DNA from 2 places in the Sphingomonas sp. GW821-FHT09E03 genome. Region 2 is predicted to be linked to the other one. Evidence: riboswitches for the same ligand, from Rfam matches in the RefSeq annotation. Region 2 holds a riboswitch; the other holds the start of a gene.

Region 1 (9,266 bases), on a different contig from region 2:
AGCGGCGAATATGTGGTGATGCCCGCACACAGCAGCGGTGCCACCGCGGCGAGCTGCTCTTCGGGATGGCTGATCTTCAGCACGAACTTGTCGCTGACGACGATGTTCTGCGCATAACCACCGAGCGTGTGTCCGGGGGCATCGGGCGTCGGGCCATTGTAGGTGCCGACGAAGCCGTTCTCGCAATATTGCTCGAGGCCTTCGGCGCAGGATGCGCAATGCTGGCAGCTGTCGACCATGCAGCCGACGCCGACCAGATCGCCGACCTTGAACTTGCTGACCTCACCACCGACGGCGCTGACGCGGCCGACGATCTCATGGCCGGGAACGCAGGGGTAAATAGTGCCTTCCCACTCGGCGCGGACTTGATGGAGATCCGAATGACACACGCCGCAATAGCTGATGTCGATCGCGACATCATGGGCGCCGGGGGCACGACGCTCGATGTCGAGCGCTTCGAGCGGCTTGTCGCTGGCGGTCGCGCCATAGGCCTTGGTGGTCATCGCTGGTTCCTTGGTGAGAGTCGCGCCGGAGCCGCGCGCCGCTACATAGATAAGGCGGCAGCGGCGCGATGGTTACCAGGCCCGTGCTTCACGACCCCGTGAGCGGCGCTCATCGTCGCCGATCACAGCCCGAGCGGCCGCATCTCGCGGATCAGCTCGACCAGCAGGCGCAATGCGACCGGCACCTGGCGACGGCTGGAATAATAAAGCTGGAAGCCGTCGCCAACAATTGCCCAGTCGGCCAGCACCAGCCGCAGCGCGCCCGAGGCGAGATAGGGTGCAAAGGCGGGCTCGATTCCATAGACCAGCCCGCCGCCGTTGACCGCCATCGCGATCATGCCCTCCGTGCCGTTGGCGGTGATCCGGCTGGGCACCGGGATCGCCAGCTCGCCGTCGGGCCCAGCAAACTCCCAGCGATAGATGCGATCGTTGCCGAGCCTGATGCCTAGGCAGCGGTGATCCGCAAGATCGTCCGGGTGCTGCGGCGTGCCATACCGATCGAGGTAGGTGGGCGAGGCCGCCACAACCCAGCGCAGATCCGCCGACAATCGCTGCGCGATCATGTCCTCGGGCACCGTGCCGCCATAGCGGATGCCGGCGTCGAACCCCTCGCCGACGATATCGACCATGCGATTGCTGGCGACGATATCGACCTCGATGTCCGGGTAGCGCTCCTGGAACACCGGCATCACCGGCCCGAGCAGCAGCGGCGCGGCATCGGCGACGATGTTGAGGCGGATGTGGCCCGCCGGCGCCTCGCGGAAGCGGTTGAGGTTGTCGACCGCCTGGCCGATCGCCTCGAACGGTGTGCGAATCGCGCCGAGCAGTTCCTCGCCGGCGGCGGTGAGCATCACCGAGCGGTTGGTACGGTTGAACAAGCGCACGCCGAGCCGCGCCTCGAGTGCTTTCAGCGCATGGCTGATGGCGGATGCGCTCACCCCCATCTCCAGCCCCGCGCGCCTGAAGCTGCGGTGGCGGGCAATGGCGAGGAAATAGGCAAAATCGGCCAGGTCGGCGCGACTGGGCAGCATCGTGGGACAAGTCTCCGCGCCGCTCGTCCGGTTTCAGGATGCGGCGGCGGGGTCGCAATAGAGGCTGTTGCGCGGCGGCTCCAGCCCGATGCGCGCGATCAGCGGCGATCGAGCATCGGCGGCGCCTGGCGCCAGCGGCGATAGCCGAGCACGGCGAGAACGATCATCGTCGCATAGAGACCGGCGGTGAGCGTCAGCCCCTTGAACAGGAACATGCCGACATAGACGCAGTCGACCGCGATCCAGAGCAGCCAACTCTCGCGATGCCGCCGCGCCGTCCAATATTGCGCGACGAGGCTGAAGCTGCTCAGCGCCGAATCGATCCACGGCAAAGCGGCGTCGGTATAGTGGCTGGTCAGCCAGCCAATCGCTCCCGCGCCGGCGGCACCGATCGCCAGCGCCACAGCTGCCCGGGCCGGTGGCAATGGCGCGACGACGATCTCGCCGACCTCCTGCCGACCGCGCGCCCAGATGATCCAGCCGTAGACGATGGCAAGCCCGAACAGCGCCTGGAGCACCATGTCGGCGTAAAGGCGCACGTCGAGGAACAGCTTGAAATAGAGCGCGCACGCCAGGAGATTGACCGGCCAGCATAGCATCCGCCGGGTCGCGGTGAGCCAGATGCCGAGGAAGCTGACGGCCACCGCGACGATTTCGAGCAGCGACATCAGCGTGACGCTCCGCCCGCGATGCGATACAGGAAGTCCTGCCCCGGCGGCGACAGGAACCAGTCGGCATGGCCGACGAGATAGCCGTCCCAGGCCAAAGCAGCATCGTCCGGCGCGGCGAGCACCGCGGTAAAATAATCCACCTCCGACAAAGCGAATTCGAGATGAACCAGCGGCAGCAATCGGGCGATTGCGGTGACATCGGCCGGCGCCAGCGGCGACACGGCGGCATAGCCCGCGAGCAACGCGCGCGCCGCGCCGGGATCGCTGATCGCGTCGACCGCCTCCTCACCCAGCTCGAGCCAGCGCACAGCGGTACGCTCAATCGCGGTGGCGAGATCGTGGATCGCGCAGCTGCGATCGGCGAGTCCGAAATCGAAGATCGCCTCGACGGTGCCATGACTCGACCACAACAGGTTGGAGGGATGCCAATCGTTGTGCGTCCACAGCGCCGGCCGGCCGGCCAGCGCCGCGGCCGCGCCCTCGCCCGCCGCCGCGAGCAACCGCCCGAGCTGCGCGTGCCACGGTCGCTCCGCCAGAAACGCCGCCATCGCGGGGCGGACGGCGACATAGGCTTCGGCGGCGGCGAGCGGGTCGGCGGCGGACAGGATCGACAGGCTGGCGACCAGCGGCTGCCGACGACGGGCGGGCGCGGCGTAGCCGCTCGATGCCTGGTGCAGCCGTGCCAGTGCCTCGCCCGCGGCGAAGGCATGATCGAGCGACAGGAACGGCGTCCAGGACGGCCGATCGCGGTACAGATCGGCGCCGGCTGCGGTGCGGTGGAGTTCGTAGCTCGAGCCACCGAGCGCGATCGCGGTGGCGCCGTTCGCCGCCTGCATCACCGCCGGCACCGGCAGCCCGGCGGCGCGGAGGTGGGCGATGAAGCGATGTTCCTCCATCAGCCCGGCCGGCGAGCGCAGCCGGTGATGGTGGCGCTTGAGGAAGAACGAGCCTCGATCGGTGTGGACCAGCGCCGCGGCGGAGAACGGGCGTGGCGAATGCCAGCTCAGCGCCTTCAGTCGACCCGCGGCGGGAAAACCGGCGAGCGCCGCCTCCGCCTCGCCCACATCAATCGCGGGCCAGGTCGGCGCCTCCCAGGCGGCACCCATGCCATGCACCAGATGCCCGGTGCTCGCCGCGGTTGCGCCGCCCATCGGCTCAGAAGGCGCGCGACAGGGTGGCGATCACTGCCGCACCACTGCCGATATAATAAGCCGGGGCATAGCCGGCGATGACGGTGCCGCCGCGGCCGACCACGTCGTGCGCGTTGGTGCTGACCGCCTGCACGCCGGACAGCACATGCGGATCGGTAACGTTGATCGCGTTGACGCGCAGATCGGTACGCTTGCCGTCGAGCCAGGGCGCGAGATGGACGCCGACCGACAGATCGAGCGTGGCATAACCCTTGATGCTCTCGTCGTTCATGAAGGTGGCATATTGGCGATCGACATATTTGAGCGCGGCGCTGCCGAACAGCCGGCCATCGTCATAGGTGCCGCCGACGCCGAGCTGGACGGTGGGGCTCGACACCGCCTGCTTACCGCGGGTCGGCAGGTAATCGTCGCCGACCGGCAGGTCGTCGTCGAGGCGGGCGTGGAGATATTCGCCCGACACATAGAGGCTGACCCCGGCGGCGGGGCGATAGTCGATCTCGGCATCGACGCCATAGGAGGTCTGGCTGCCGGCGTTGAGCGTGGAATTGACCTGGGCGCCGCCGACATCGACCACCGTCGCGAGCTGGCGATTGCGGAAATGATAGTGGAAGCCGGTCACCGACGCCGACAGATTGGCGCCGATGTAGCGATAGCCAAGCTCCTGCGAGAGCGAATATTCATTCTTGAGCGCGTTGGTCCCCGCCGTCGACACCAGGCCGCCGTCATAGCTGTCGTAGAGGGTGAACTCGTTGGGAGCGCGAAAGTTGGTGGTGATGTTGGCGAACAATTGCTGGCGGTCGTCGAGCTGGTAATGCACCGCCGCGCGCGGCAGCGCCGCGAAGCTGTCGAGGCGGACATCGGTTTGCGGCCCGGGCAGATAGTTGCGGCCGTTGCGCAGCACGTCGACGCCTTTGAAGCCGATGTCGAGCGTGAGGCGCGGATCGATCGCGATGCGATCGGCGACGAAGAAGCCCTTGGTGACCGTCACGGTGCGCTGGTTCTCATAGGCGAGCAGGCGCCCGTCAGCGGTGCGGATTGCCTTGTCCTGATATCCCCAGCGGTCGACCGGCCGCCCCTCGGCATCGATCGAGGTGTAGGACTGGGTGACACGGTCGGTGCCATAGTCGAACCACAGCCCGGCGGTGAACCGGTGCGCGCCGGCCTGCAGCGTCAGCTTACTGACGTTGCCGCCACGGACCTGGTCGCCGGTGTAGTTGCCGAGCACCGTCGCCACCCCGTCCACCGCGCCGGGCAGCGTGATCGGCTGGGCTAGCTCCTCGGCGCCGAGGAAGTTGCCGGTGGTGGCGAGCTGCGTGCCATAAGGCGAGTTGCCGTAGCCGAACTGGAGGTAGCTCGTGCTGTCGAGCGCCAGACGATCGTTCAGCGTCAGATGAACCGGCGCAGAAAGGTAGGTGTTGCGGAACGGCGCGCGATAGAGCCGCCAGTAATTGGTGTCGCCGTCGGTGTAGCGCCGGTCGTAGTTGAAGCCGCGGCCTTCCGCTTGCCAGTCGGCGAGCGTCGGACTGGGGTAGCTCGACGAATTGGCCTGGTTAAACGACACCGCGATGCTGGCGCGATTGCCGTTGCCCCATTCGCCGAGCAGCTTGGCATCGACATGCTGGCGCAGGTCGTAGCCGGCGCCACGCCAATTATCGGCGCGAGTGTTCGAATAGGAGATGAACGCCCTGAACCCGGTGGCGCCGAGCGTGCCGGTATCGAGGCGGACGAAGGCACGGCGCATGTCATAGCCGCCGAGGGACAGATCGAGCAGCGCCTGCGGCCGCTCCTTGGGATCGTCGAGCGACAGCGACAGCAGCCCGCCGGCGCCGCCGACGGTGGGCGAATCGATGTCCACCGCGCCCTGCGCCAGCGCGATCTGGCGGACATTCTCGGCATCGGCGAATTGCGCGGGATAGGCGTAATAATAGCCGATGTCGTTCTGCGGCGCGCCCTCCATCAACACGCCGATCTCGTCCTGGCCGAGCCCGCGAAGGGTAAGGCTGGAGCTGGTCGACAAGCCGTATGGATCGCTCGACGAAACGTTGGCGCCGGGCAGCAGATTGACGAGCTGGAAGGCGTTGAGCGTCGGCGCCTGCTTGGTGATGAAGTCCGCCGAGATCGCGCTCACCGCCTTGGCGTCGGTCTGATCCGGCAGCAGCCCTTCGGGATCGGGATGACCGATCACGCGGATGTCGGCGGGATCGGCCGCAGTCGTCTGCGCTGCCGCGGGGCAAGCCAGCAGCGCGATCCAGGTCGCGGTGCCCGTCGCCAGATAGCGCGACAAACGGATGCGCGGGCCACCATTATTCAGAACTGCGGGATGATCCGCCATCGTCTCGTGTCCACTCCACTCGGAGGGACAACGGACCGGCCGCCAACCCTCCCTACGCCGGGGTCAGCCGGATCAGGTTCAGCGGGTCATGGGCTGCAGCCCACCTCTCAGCCGCGCGATAGCGGCCCCCCGGGGATGGCTGCGCTCTAGGCGGTCGCGGCGCAGGTGGGAAGCGCTAACTGATTGGCCTGCCACTTGGTGCGGACACGAAAGGGGCGCCCGGCGATCTGCCGGACGCCCTGAGGATCGGGATCGATCAGAATTTGATCGAGAGACCCGCGCGGCCGCCGCCGCCCTTATAGTCGTCGCCGACGTCGCCGAACGCCTCGAGGAAGCCTGCCACCCGCGCGCCGGTGTTGATCGTGACGCCGACCGTGCCGCGACCATAGGTGTCGAGCCGCGGGTTGGCGAAGCCGAGATCGTAGCCGCCGTTCGAGAAGGTGACGCGATCGCGGCCCTTGAACTCGTGGATCGCCTCGCCCTTGAGGTAGAAGCTGGTCGTCGTCACCCCAGAGGTCATCGTCGAGCCGATCCGCAGCCCGGCCTTGCCGCGCAGGCCATTGGTATCGCCGAAATCGAGCGTGGTCGGCGCGAGGTTGATCCGGTCGATCGACGAGCGGGCATAGTCCACCCCGACGCTGGGCTCGGCGAAGAAGCGGTCGCTGCCAAAGCGGAAGCCTGCCTGCGCCATGCCGCCATAGCTGTTGCCGTTGATCTTCTGGCGGATGCCGATCGAGGGCATGCGGACGTCGATCCAATAATGCTCGTATTTGCCGAGCACGTTGAGGAAGAAGACCCCCGCATTGAGACCGGCATAGGCGCCGCCGTTGACCGACTGATAGCCAAACCGATCGGCATTGGCGACAAAGCCGAGCGTCGAACTGGCATAGCCGCCGGTGAGGCCGAACACCGCGCCGCTGCGGCCGAAGCTGCCGAGATCGAGCCCGAACTGGCCGCCGTAATAATCCTGCTTGTGGGCAAGATCGGCGGTGACAGACTGGCCGAAGGCGGTGAAGCTCTGGCTCGCGCGGTTGCGATCCACCGACCCGAACATCTGTGCCCAGAAGGCCGAGCCCCGGCGCGGGGTCTCGGCATCGCCCGCGGTGGCGTCGCGGACGGTCTGCAGATGCCCTGCGACCGCATCGCTGCCGCGGTAGAACACCTCGCGAGCGCCGCTGCCGAGCTTGACGAACTCATAAGCCTGACCGGTGGGGGTGCCGTAGAGGCCGTAGGTCGCCGCGGTGGGATCGAACACCAGCGAATAGCCGATCAGCCCGTCCACGACCGTACCGCCGGCAAGTTTGAACGCGGTCGGGCTGCTGCCGGCGCCGGCATCCACCACCACCAGATTGTTGACGAGCACGCCGGGGTTGGTGCCGATCGACTGGAGCGTGACGACGGTGCTGCCGGTCGCGGCACCGCCGATCACCAGCCGGTCAGCGGTCGCCCCTGCGGCGCCGACCGCGACGTCGATGCCGACGGTGCTGGCGCCGGTACCGACAAAGTTGCCCGGCAGCGTCAGCGTGTCGCCGGCGACACCGTTGCGCAGCTCCACCAGCCCGCTGTTGCTGAAGCTTTCGAGGCCGACCAGCGTCACCACTCCTGCCGTGGTCGCCCCAGGGCGGACGGCGAACAGGCCGGCGTTGACGAAGGTGTCGGTGCCGCCGCCGAACGCGCTGTCGCCCGCCGCGGCAAAGGTGCCGTTGTTGGTCAGCGTGTCGTCGCCATCGGTGAGATCGACGAAGCCGTTGATCCGGCCGGTGCTGGCCACGGTGATCGTTGCCGGGCCGCCATCGGCGTTGATCGCAGGGCCGGCGGTGGCCTGGACGACATCGCCGAGCGTGATCGTCGCCGCGGTGCCAGAGGTGACGTCGATCCCTGCCGCCTGGCCGGAGATCGCCGCACCGGTGGCGGTCGTGATCGTCACACCGCACCCGCTGGTCGCGGCGATGCCAGTTCCTTGTGCGGCGGTGACGGCACCTAAGGCGGTGATCGCCACCGTGTTGCACCCGGCGGCGTCGGCGAGGATGCCGTTGCTGCGCGGGCCTCGAACCGTCACCGGCCCGGCCGTGATCGACTGATCGCCGCCGGTGGTGGTGACCGCAATGCCATCGGCATCGGCGCCGTCGGTGGTGACCGCGCCGACGGTGACCGCCACCGGACCGGCCCCACCGGCGATAACGAGCCCGTCCGACCGGTCGCCGCCGGTGGTGATGCTCGATCCGGCGACGGTGATCGGCCCGTGGCCGGCGACATCCACGCCGCGCGCATCCGCACCGGCGGTAACGACATTGCCGAAGGTGACGTTGATCGGGCCGTCGCCGCCGCCGATCACCGTGCCTGCCGAGCCGTCGGCGACCGTTGCCACGTCGCCGATCGAAACGGTGACGGGTCCGGTGCCGGTGACCGCGACACCGGTCGCATCGGTGCCGCCGGTGCTGACGTCGCCGGTCGAGACCGTGACGGGCCCGGTTCCGCCGGCAACAGCGACACCGGTCGAGCCGGTGCCGCCGGTGGCCACATCGCCGGTGGTGACACCGATCGTGCCATCACCGCTGACGTCGACACCCGGCGAACCATTGCCGCCGGTCGTGACATCCCCGGTGACGACGGTGATGGGGCCGGCGCCGCCATCGACGATCACGCCGGTGGAACCATCGCCGCCGGTGGCGACATCGCCGGTGGACACATCGATCGGGCCGTCGCCGCTCACATCGACGCCGTCGGAGCCATCGCCGCCGGTAGTCACGTCGCCGGTGACGACAGTGATGGGGCCAGCGCCGCCATCGACGATCACGCCGCTGGAGCCGTCGCCGTCCGTGGTGATGTTGCCGGTAGTGACATCGATCGGACCTTGGCCGACCACCTCGACGCCATCCGACTCGTCGCCGCCGGTATTAACATCGCCGGTGCCCACCGTGATCGGATCGTTGCCGCCATCGACGTCGACACCGTCCGAATTGTCACCGCCGGTATCGATCGGCCCCGTGACGACGTCGACCGCGCAGGCGCCCGGGCCGAGCACCAGGCAGACGGCAGGATTGGTGATGATGCTGACCGCAGTGGCATCGTCGCCGCTGGTGCTGACCGCGCCGAGCGTCGCGAGGATCGAGGCAGGTGCGTTGATCAGTACGCCGAGCGCGCCATTGCCGGTCGTCGTCACCCGGTCAGCAGCGAGGTCGATGTCGCAGGCGCCGCTGCCGAGCAGCACGCAGGCGGCCGGATCGGCAGCGATGTCGATACCGTTGGCGCCATCTCCCGCCGTTTCCAGCAAGCCGATGCGCCCAGTGGTCGGGCCGACGACGCGGGCAAGGACGCCGGTGGCGCCGGCGCCCGAGGTGGTGAGCTGGCCGATGTTGAACGCGTTGCCGCAGGCGCCGGCGCCGAGCAGCACGCAGGCGTCCGGGTCGGAGGCGAGATCGAGGCCGATGGCGCGGGCGCCGTTGGTCTGGAGCAGGTCGATCGAGCCGGTGACATTGCCCGCCGCGCGGATCAGCGCCCCCGGCGCGTCGCCTCCGTTGGTGATGAGGCTGCCGACGGTGAAGTTGCTGTCGCAGGCGCCGACACCCAGCGTCGCG
Region 2 (9,266 bases):
GGCTGGAGGTGCGCGACTCCGTCGGCAATCTGCTCGCCGACGGCGACCAGGTCACGCTGATCAAGGACCTCAAGGTGAAGGGGGCCAACCAGACGCTCAAGCGCGGCACGCTGATTAAAGCGGTCCGGCTGACGAGCGATGCGCAGGAGATCGACTGCCGGTTCGACGGGATCAAGGGGCTGGTGCTGCGCGCCGAGTTCGTGCGCAAGCGCTGATCGCGGACGCGGCGGGAGCCTCCGGGCGGCAACGGGCGTTGAGCGCGGATAACGAGAGGAACCGCACCATGGTCAAGACCCTGTCCGATCTCGCCGAGGCGATGCGCGACATCGATTTCGCGATGCTCAACACCCGCACCACCGGCGGCGCGATCGGCGCCCGGCCGATGAGCAACAACCGCGATGTTGCCTTCGATGGCGACAGCTGGTTCTTCTCCGATGAAACCACCCGGATGGTATCCGACATCGAGGCCGATCCCCAAGTCGGGCTGAGCTTCCAGGGCAAGGCCGGAATGCTGGGCTTGCGCCCCTTCTTTGTCGCGATCGAAGGCCGCGCCGAACTGATCCGCGACCGCGCGCAGTTCGAGGCGCATTGGACCGAGGATCTAAAACGCTGGTGGCCCGACGGCGCCGCGACGCCGGGGCTGGTGCTGATCCGCGTCCACGCCGAGCGCGCGCATTATTGGGATGGCGAGGATGAGGGCGAGGTGAGCCTCTGACCGCGCCTGCCGCAACCGGCGGTCTAGTCGGTCTTGCGGATGGTCTCGTCGAGCGAGCCGAAGGTGATGCCGAAGCGGCGCACCCGCAACTCGTTGCGTAGCGAGCGGCCGCCCGGGTTGAGCGTCAGCCATTGCTCGACCGGGTAGCCGTGCTTTTCCTTGAAGGTGAGGTGGACGCGACCGCCGACTGTTTCGCCGCTGATCGGCGTGCTCGCGCCGGTCAGCGTGCCGGTGTAGCGGCCATTGCCGGTGGCGCGCAGCCGCCAGACGCGGTGTCGCACCGACTTGCCGGTCTGCTCGATGTCCTGTTCGAGCACCAGGCTGCCGTCGGGTTCCACCCGGCCACGGCCATGGACCCGCACCTGCTTGTCGGCGCGGAAGGCGACCGATAGCTCGCCATCGCTCTCCGTGGTGCCGGTGAAGAAGTGGATCAGATCGAGCGTGGGCGTCTCCGCTGCCGCGGGTGGGGTAGCGGCCGGCGCAGGCGCGGCTGCGAGCAGGAGCGGTGCCATAAGGATCAATGCCATATTCACCGCAACGCCAGGCCGCGGCGCGGAATGCGTGGCGGACAAGCGGGCCCGTAGCACTACCGTTGGTCGATGGCGACGGCGTTGCGCGTCTGGTCACCCGGCAGGCTACCAGATTTTGATCGTTGGTTCGATGCTGCCGGGCTTGCCGTGGCTGGTGGCGTGATAATGGAGCGCGGTGGGGACGACACTGGCGCCGCGATAATCGGGCTCGACGGACATGTGATCGATCAGCCCTTCTTTGGTGAAGCGGCGTAGCGTGCTGATCACCTTGGTCATGGTATAGCGGATGGCAGGGGGCACATAGACGATGTTCACTGCCTCGTCGGGGCCACCCAGCTCGACCGGGAAGACGAACACCGGCACCAGCGCCCCGGTCTTGGCGAGCCGCTTGGCGGCGGCCACCGACGTCACCGCCGAGAAATCCGGCTTGTCGCCTGGAACCGCGACGGCGCTGGAGGTACTGACGGAGGCCGCGACCACGGCAGCAGCACCGTAGAGCATCAGGCGAACGATCATCGGCTCCCCCCGGATCGGTGATGGCTGGCAGCGACCAGCGCCGCCGTCATCCTGCTCCCGACCGGCGCGATATGTCCATCATGACGGTCCGGAATGGAGCCATCTCTCCCGGTCAGCCGCGGCCAACGAAGAGGAACGCCACCGCCCCGACGAGGCAGGCAAAGGCGGCGGCGTGGCGCCAGGTCAGCGGCTCGCCGAGCACCGCGACCATGAACACGCCGAAGATCAGCAGCGCGATCACTTCCTGCGTCACCTTGAGCTGCGCCGCGCTCCAGCCGGCGGTGTAGCCGAGGCGGTTGGCAGGCACCGCCAGGCAATATTCGAACAAGGCGATGCCCCAGCTGATCGCGATCACCAGCGGCAGCGGCTTCGCCATCCCGCCCTTGAGGTGCCAGTACCAAGCGGTGGTCATGAACAGGTTGGACAAGGTGAGCAGCAGGATCGTTGGCATGGCGCCAGTGTAGCGGCCGCGGCGTGGACGGACAGCAGTGACGCAGAAGACAAGTTGAGGAAGTTGAGAGACAGGACGGCAACGATCGCGGGCGAGCGTTTCCCGTGCTGCATTGATCGCGCAAGCCGCGCTGCCAAGATGCAGGATCGGTCATGCGCGCCAGCGTGACGCGGCACGACAGTGTAGGACAGCGTCAGTGGCCGCGTGTTGGATGCTTTGCCGGCCGCCGTGGCGCCGGCGCTTCCATCAGCCGTTCAGCGGATAGCGCATCGCAACGTCGCAGCGCGCATAGGTGGCGCCGTAGGCGGCCATGATCGCGGCATCGTGGACGAAGCCCGCTTTCTCATACAGGTGGATCGCCGCCTGGCATTTGCTGCTGGTGAGCAGGAACAGCGTCTCGATGCCGGGCATGGCGCGGGCCCGCTCGATCAGCGCCGACAGCAGCGCCTCGCCCACTTTCGCGCCGCGTGCTTCGGCGCGGACCCCCATCTTGGTGAGCTCGACCACGCCCGGCGCGAGCGGCATCAGCGCACCGGTGCCGACCACGCCGTGCTCAGGCACCGCGGCGAACAGGATCACGCCCCCCTCGTCGACGATCGCCTCGCGCGGATGGGCGAGGACATGCTCGTCATGCGGCTCGAGCACGAACATGTCGGCGATCCACGCGGCGTTGATCGCGCGGAAGGCGGGGGCGAGATCGTCGGAATAGGGGAGGATGATCGGCATCAGCCCGGTCTAGCGAGCGGCGGCCGTCGCGGAAAGCCGCCGGCGTTGGCCCCGGTCCACGGCAGATGCCTCATGCCGCCGGCAGATACACCTCGCCGCCCTGCTCGCGAAACCGTTCGCTCATTCCCGCCATGCCGGCCTCGGCCTCCTCGGCCGCGACGAACGTCTCCACCGGCGCATTCTGCTTCGCCGCGAATTCCCTCACCTCCTGGGTGATCTTCATCGAGCAGAACTTCGGCCCGCACATCGAGCAGAAATGCGCGGTCTTGGCGCCTTCGGCCGGCAGCGTCTGGTCGTGATACTGCTCGGCGGTGTCGGGATCGAGGCTGAGGTTGAACTGGTCGCGCCAGCGGAAATCGAATCGCGCGCGGCTGAGGGCGTCGTCGCGCAGCTTGGCCGCTGGATGACCCTTGGCGAGATCGGCGGCGTGGGCCGCGAGCTTGTAGGTGACGACGCCGACCTTGACGTCGTCGCGGTCGGGCAGCCCGAGATGCTCCTTGGGGGTGACGTAACAGAGCATCGCAGTGCCGTACCAGCCGATCATCGCCGCGCCGATGCCGCTGGTGATATGGTCGTAGCCCGGTGCGATGTCGGTGGTGAGCGGCCCGAGCGTGTAGAAGGGCGCCTCGCCGCAAACCGCGAGCTGCTTGGTCATGTTCTCCTTGATCTTGTGCATCGGCACATGGCCGGGGCCTTCGATCATCACCTGGACGTCGCTCGCCCACGCACGGTGGGTAAGCTCGCCGAGCGTGTAGAGCTCGCTGAACTGCGCCTCGTCATTGGCGTCGGCGATCGAGCCAGGGCGCAGGCCGTCGCCGAGGCTGTAGGCAATGTCATAGGCCTTCATGATCTCGGTGATCTCGTCGAACCGCTCGTAGAGGAAGCTCTCGCGGTGATGCGCCAGGCACCATTTCGCCATGATCGAGCCACCGCGGCTGACGATGCCGGTGACGCGCTTCGCTGTCATCGGAATGTAGGGGAGGCGGACGCCGGCATGGATGGTGAAATAGTCGACGCCCTGCTCGGCCTGCTCGATCAGCGTGTCGCGGAAGATCTCCCAGGTCAGCTCCTCGGCGATGCCGCCGACCTTTTCGAGCGCCTGGTAGATCGGCACGGTGCCGATCGGCACGGGGCTGTTGCGGATGATCCATTCGCGCGTGTCGTGGATGTTGCGGCCGGTGCTAAGGTCCATCACCGTGTCAGCGCCCCAGCGGATCGACCAGACCAATTTGTCGACCTCGGCGGCGACGTTGCTCGCGACCGCGGAGTTGCCGATGTTGGCGTTGATCTTGACCAGGAAGTTGCGGCCGATCGCCATCGGCTCGGATTCGGGGTGGTTGATGTTGCTGGGGATGATCGCGCGGCCGCGGGCGACCTCGTCGCGGACGAACTCGGGGGTGACGTAATCGGGGATGGCGGCGCCGAAGCTCTCGCCGTCGCGTGCATGGTCGCGCAGCCGCTCGCGGCCGAGGTTTTCGCGGGTGGCGACATATTCCATCTCGGGGGTGATGATGCCGCGGCGGGCATAGTGCATCTGACTGACGTTGCCGCCGGCGCGAGCGCGCAGCGGACGCTTCACCGGGTTCGGAAATTGCGGCACCCCGCCCGAGCGATCGGGGCCGAACTGACCATTGTCTTCCGGCCGGATCTCGCGCGCATGATAGGGCACGACATCGCCCCGCGCCTCGATCCACGCGCGGCGACGCTGCGGCAGGCCGGCCATGATGTCGATGCGCGCATCGGGATCGGTATAGGGCCCCGAGGGGTCGTAGACCCGCAACGGCGGCTCGCCGGACGAGGGATCGAGGTGAACCTCGCGCATCGCCACGCCAAGCGGACCGACGTGAATCTTCTTCGAGCCGCGGATCGGGCCGGTGGTGATGCCGATCTCGGTCGGTGCAGCAATGTCAGGCATGTCGGCAAATCTCCAAGCGCCGTAAGCCGGGCTTGGGTCCTCGCCTGTCCGTTGGACTGGCTGCGGTCTCGCCCTCCCTACGCCGGTATCAACCGGATCAGGTTCAGCGGGTCGGGGGCTCGTGCCCCCCTCTCAAGCGCCGTGGCAGCGCTCCCCCGGGGAAGGGCGCCAACATAAGCGCGACGAGCACGGCGGGGCAACGAAAAAGGGCCGCACCATCGCTGGCGCGGCCCCGGTCGTCTTGGCAGGCAGGCGCCTCAGCCGCTGGCGGCCGACGTGCGGACGTTGCCGTTGAGCCCCGAGGGGAAGAACCCGCCCGAGCCGACCGCGGCCTTGTTGAGATAGACGATGTTGAGCACCTGGCCGGTCGAGCGGCTGTAGGCGATGCCGTTGGCGTCGCTGGGGACGATGTTGGCGGTGGTCGCGTCGCCGATTCCCTGATCGATGTCGGTGCTGCCATCCAGGCTGTCGCGCGCGTCGCTGATCTGCTGGGCAATGGTGAGCAGCGACGGCGTCGGCGTCTCGATGCCCTTGCGATACAGCACCGAGCGGATCAGCCCGGCATGATAGCTTTCGGCGGCGAGGATGCCGGCCGCGGCCTCGAGGTAGATCTTGCTGTTGATCAGCGGCGCCGCGCCCTTGTACGCCGAGACCCCGACGTCCTCGAACAGATAGGCGGCGAGCAGGAAGTTCTCGTCGCTGGCATAGGGGTTGAACACGTCGTTGGCGCCGATCGCGCCGGACGCGCGGGCGGCGGCAGTAAAGGCACCGGTGGCGTCGCCGGCGATGTTGATCGCGGGCATTGCGACTGCGGCGCCGCCGAGCGTGGTGCGCAGGAACAGCACGTGCTGCGCCTCGTCGAGCGCGATCTCGCGGGCATATTGCGCGACCAGCGGGTCCGTAAACTTCACCGCGGCACCGCCGGTGGTGGTGCCGAGGGTGCCGGCGCCGGTGGTGTAGGTGGCGGCAAGCCCGGTGCCGAAGGCGGCGAAACTGTAGAATTGCGCCTCCAGATACTCGAGATTGAGCGCAAAATTGAGCGTGTCGATGTCGCTCACGCCGGTGGTGGCAGTGGGTGTCGGCGTCGGCGTGACGGTGTCGTTGCCATCGCCGCCGCAAGCGGCGAGCAGCGACAGGCCGCCGGCCGCGACGGTGGCGCCGCCGGCATAGCGGAGGAAATTGCGGCGTTCAGCGCGGCGCGCCGCGATCGCATCGAGCACCTGGTTGGTCGGACTATCGGTCATCGGGTAAACTCCCCTAACTCTTACGCGTGAAGGGCCTGGACAGGCGGGCTGATGCCCTGCCGTCAGGCCGAGGCGGCGCTCTGCTTGATGGTGCCGTTGACGCCGGCGGGGAAAAACCCGCCCAGGCTCGCGGCGGCGCTGGTCAGATACACGATGTTGAGCACCTGGCCGGGCGTGCGTGAATAGGCGATGCCATTGGCGTCGAGCGGCGAGATGTTGGACACGGCAAGCGTCGTCGTGGTCGCGTCCGCGTTGGTGATGGTCGTCGAGCCGGCGGTGATGCCCTGATCGATATCGGTGCCGCCGTCGAGCTTGTCGCGCGCGTCCGAGATCGCGGTCGCCGAGGTGATCAGCGACGGCGTTGCCAGGCCCTTGGTGTAGAGCGCGGTGCGGATGGTTGCGGCATGATAGGCCTCCACCGCAAGGATGCCGGCGGCCGCCTCGAGATAGGTTTTGTTGGTGATCAGCGGCGAGGCGCCCTTATAGGCGGTGACGCCGACATCCTCGAAGATGAAGGCGGCGAGCAGGAAATTCTCGGGGCTGGCATAAGGATCGAAGGCGACCCCGGCGCCGACCAGGCCGGCCGCACGCGCCGCGGCCGAGAAGGCACCGGTGGCGCTCGCCGAAATATCGATCGCGGGCATGGCGACGGCGGTGCTGCCGATCGTGGAACGCAGGAAGGCGACATGCGCGGCCTCGTCAGCGGCGATCTCGCGCGCGTAGCGGCCGGTGACGGGATCGCTGCTGAAGTCGACGGCGCGACCGCCGGATACCGCGCCCTGGGTGCCGGCGCCGGTGAGCTGCGCGGCGGCCAGTCCGGTGCCGGTGACGGCATAAGCGTAGAATTGCGCCTCGAGATATTCGAGGTTGAGCGCGAAGTTGAGCACGTCGGCGTCGGTATAGGTGACGGTCTGAGCGGCGGCGCGATCGGCCAGCGACAGCGCGGTGGCGCCGGCGGCGGTAACCGCCACGGCGCCGAGCGCCGACTTGAAGAAGTCGCGGCGTTGCTCGCGCCGCTTTACGCGGGCGTCGAGGGCCTCGATCAGATGTACGCTGTCGGTCATTACTCAGGTCTCCCCTGCCGGGCGCGATGAAGCTGGCGCCGGTGCTGCCGTTCCGCATCCACCCCGGCGCGTCAACCCTTTGCACAACGTGTCGCCCTATGTCGCCGCGGATCAACGCCGTTTCGCAGACGCACGACAAAAAACGGCCGCTCTGCCGGGGGGACAGAGCGGCCGCTTGGGGAAGCATCGGCTGGCAGGGCCAGCGTCAGCCGCTGGCGGCGCTGGCCTTGATCGTGCCGTTGACACCAGCGGGGAAGAACCCGCCTGCGGCAAGCGCCGACTTGGACAGATAGACGATGTTGAGCACCTGCCCCGGCGTCCGGCTGAAGGCGATGCCGTTGGCATCGGTCGGCACGAGGTTGGACATGGTGGTGTCGGTTGCCACGATCCCCTGGTCGAGATCGGTGGAGCCATCCAGGCTGTCGCGTGCGTCGCTGATCTGACCTGCGATCGTCCGCAGACTCGGCGTTGCCAACCCCTTAGCGTAGAGCGTCGTGCGGATCAGGCCGGCGTGGTAGGCCTCGGCGGCAAGAATGCCGGCCGCTGCTTCCAGATAGGTCTTGTTGGTGATCAGCGGCGAGGCGCCCTTATAGGCGGTGACGCCGACGTCTTCGAAGATGAAGGCGCCGAGCAGGAAGTTTTCGTCACTGGCATAAGGGTTGAAGGTGCCGGTCGCGGGCACCACGCCCGCCGCACGCGCGGCCGCGGTGAACGCACCATTTGCATCGCCCGAGATGTTGATCGCCGGCATCGCCACCGCCGACGTGCCTAGCGCCGTGCGTAGGAACGAGACGTGGGCCCGCTCGTCGACCGCGATCTCGCGGGCATATTGCGCCACTACCTGGTCGGTGAAGTTTACCTGCGCACCGCCGGTGACGGCGCCGGCCGTGCCGGTGCCGGTGGTGAGCGATGTTTCCAACCCATAACCAAACGCGGCATAGGAATAGAATTGCGCCTCGAGGTATTCGAGGTTTAGCGCGAAGTTGAGAATATCGACGTCGCTGAACGCCGCCGTGGGCGTGGGCGTGGGCGTGGGGGTCGGCGTGGGAGTGACGGTGTCGTCATCATTATCGTCGTCGCACGCGGCGAGCAGCGACAAGGCTCCGACGCCGACGGCGGCACCGCCGGCGAAGCGCAGGAAGCGGCGCCGCTCGTGCCGGCGCTGTTCGATGGCATCGATGATCTCGAGCCGGTTCTGAAGATCGTTCATGGTCTAATCCCCTGAAGCTGAAGGAGGCCTCAGCCTCAGTTCGCTGCGCTCGTTTTGATGGTGCCGTTGACGCCGGCGGGGAAGAAGCCCCCCATGGCGGCGGCCGTGTTGGTCAGATAGACGATGTTGAGCACCTGACCGGTCGAGCGGCTGAAGGCGATGCCATTGGCGTCGAGCGGTGCAATGTTGGAGGTCTGCACGCTGGTGCTCGTCCCGGTCGGGCTGACCGTCGTCGCGGTGACCGGTGAAATCCCCTGATCGATATCGCTGGCGCCATCCAGACTGTCGCGGGCATTGGAGATCGCATCGGCCGAGGTCCGCAGCGTCGGGGTGGCCACGCCTTTGGCGTAGAGCGTCGCGCGGACGATGGCCGAGTGATAGGCCTCGACCGCGAGGATGCCCGCGGCGGCCTCGAGATAGGTCTTGCTGGTGAGCAACGGCGCGGCGCCCTTATAGGCACTGACGCCGACGTCCTCGAAGATGAACGCGCCGAGCAGGAAGTTCTCGTCAGTCGCATAGGGATCGAAGGTCGCCCCCGCGCCGATCAGGCCCGCAGCACGCGCCGCGTTAGAGAAGGCGGTATTAGGGCCAACGCTGACATCGACTGCCGGCATCGCCACGGCCGAGGTGCCGAGCGCCGTGCGCAGAAAGCGGACGTGGGCGACCTCGTCGGCCGCGATCTCACGGGCATATTGCTGTACGACCGGATCGGTGAAGGTCACCTGACGGCCGCCGGACACGGCGCCCTGGGTGCCGGTGCCTGTGAGAAGCGAGGCATCAAGCCCGGTGCCGTTGGCGGCATAAGAATAGAACTGCGCCTCGAGATACTCAAGATTAAGCGCGAAGTTGAGCACGTCGGCGTCGGTGACCGCCTGTGCGGACGCCTTGCTCGACA

The links. A riboswitch is a leader RNA that binds a small molecule or an ion and turns the genes downstream of it on or off. The one in region 2 is predicted to bind thiamine pyrophosphate.
Region 1: it holds a riboswitch for thiamine pyrophosphate, as region 2 does, so the genes downstream of both, AC07M8_RS12700 (TonB-dependent receptor) here and thiC (phosphomethylpyrimidine synthase ThiC) in region 2, are expected to answer to the same signal.

Annotation. Positions count from the first base shown of each region.
Region 1 covers NZ_JBWKOS010000004.1:473,625-482,890, forward strand. The annotation lists gene AC07M8_RS12680 (NAD(P)-dependent alcohol dehydrogenase) at 1-503, opposite strand, end outside; gene AC07M8_RS12685 (LysR family transcriptional regulator) at 626-1,534, opposite strand; gene pnuC (nicotinamide riboside transporter PnuC) at 1,633-2,202, opposite strand; gene AC07M8_RS12695 (phosphotransferase enzyme family protein) at 2,202-3,356, opposite strand; gene AC07M8_RS12700 (TonB-dependent receptor) at 3,361-5,688, opposite strand; TPP riboswitch at 5,721-5,830, opposite strand; gene AC07M8_RS12705 (beta strand repeat-containing protein) at 5,945-9,266, opposite strand, start outside.
Region 2 covers NZ_JBWKOS010000002.1:403,231-412,496, forward strand. The annotation lists gene AC07M8_RS06230 (alkylphosphonate utilization protein) at 1-215, shown strand, start outside; gene AC07M8_RS06235 (pyridoxamine 5'-phosphate oxidase family protein) at 284-715, shown strand; gene AC07M8_RS06240 (DUF3833 family protein) at 739-1,242, opposite strand; gene AC07M8_RS06245 (hypothetical protein) at 1,351-1,761, opposite strand; gene AC07M8_RS06250 (DMT family protein) at 1,874-2,212, opposite strand; gene AC07M8_RS06255 (GNAT family N-acetyltransferase) at 2,459-2,938, opposite strand; gene thiC (phosphomethylpyrimidine synthase ThiC) at 3,009-4,853, opposite strand; TPP riboswitch at 4,925-5,014, opposite strand; gene AC07M8_RS06265 (ferritin-like domain-containing protein) at 5,111-6,097, opposite strand; gene AC07M8_RS06270 (ferritin-like domain-containing protein) at 6,160-7,161, opposite strand; gene AC07M8_RS06275 (ferritin-like domain-containing protein) at 7,367-8,371, opposite strand; gene AC07M8_RS06280 (ferritin-like domain-containing protein) at 8,407-9,266, opposite strand, start outside.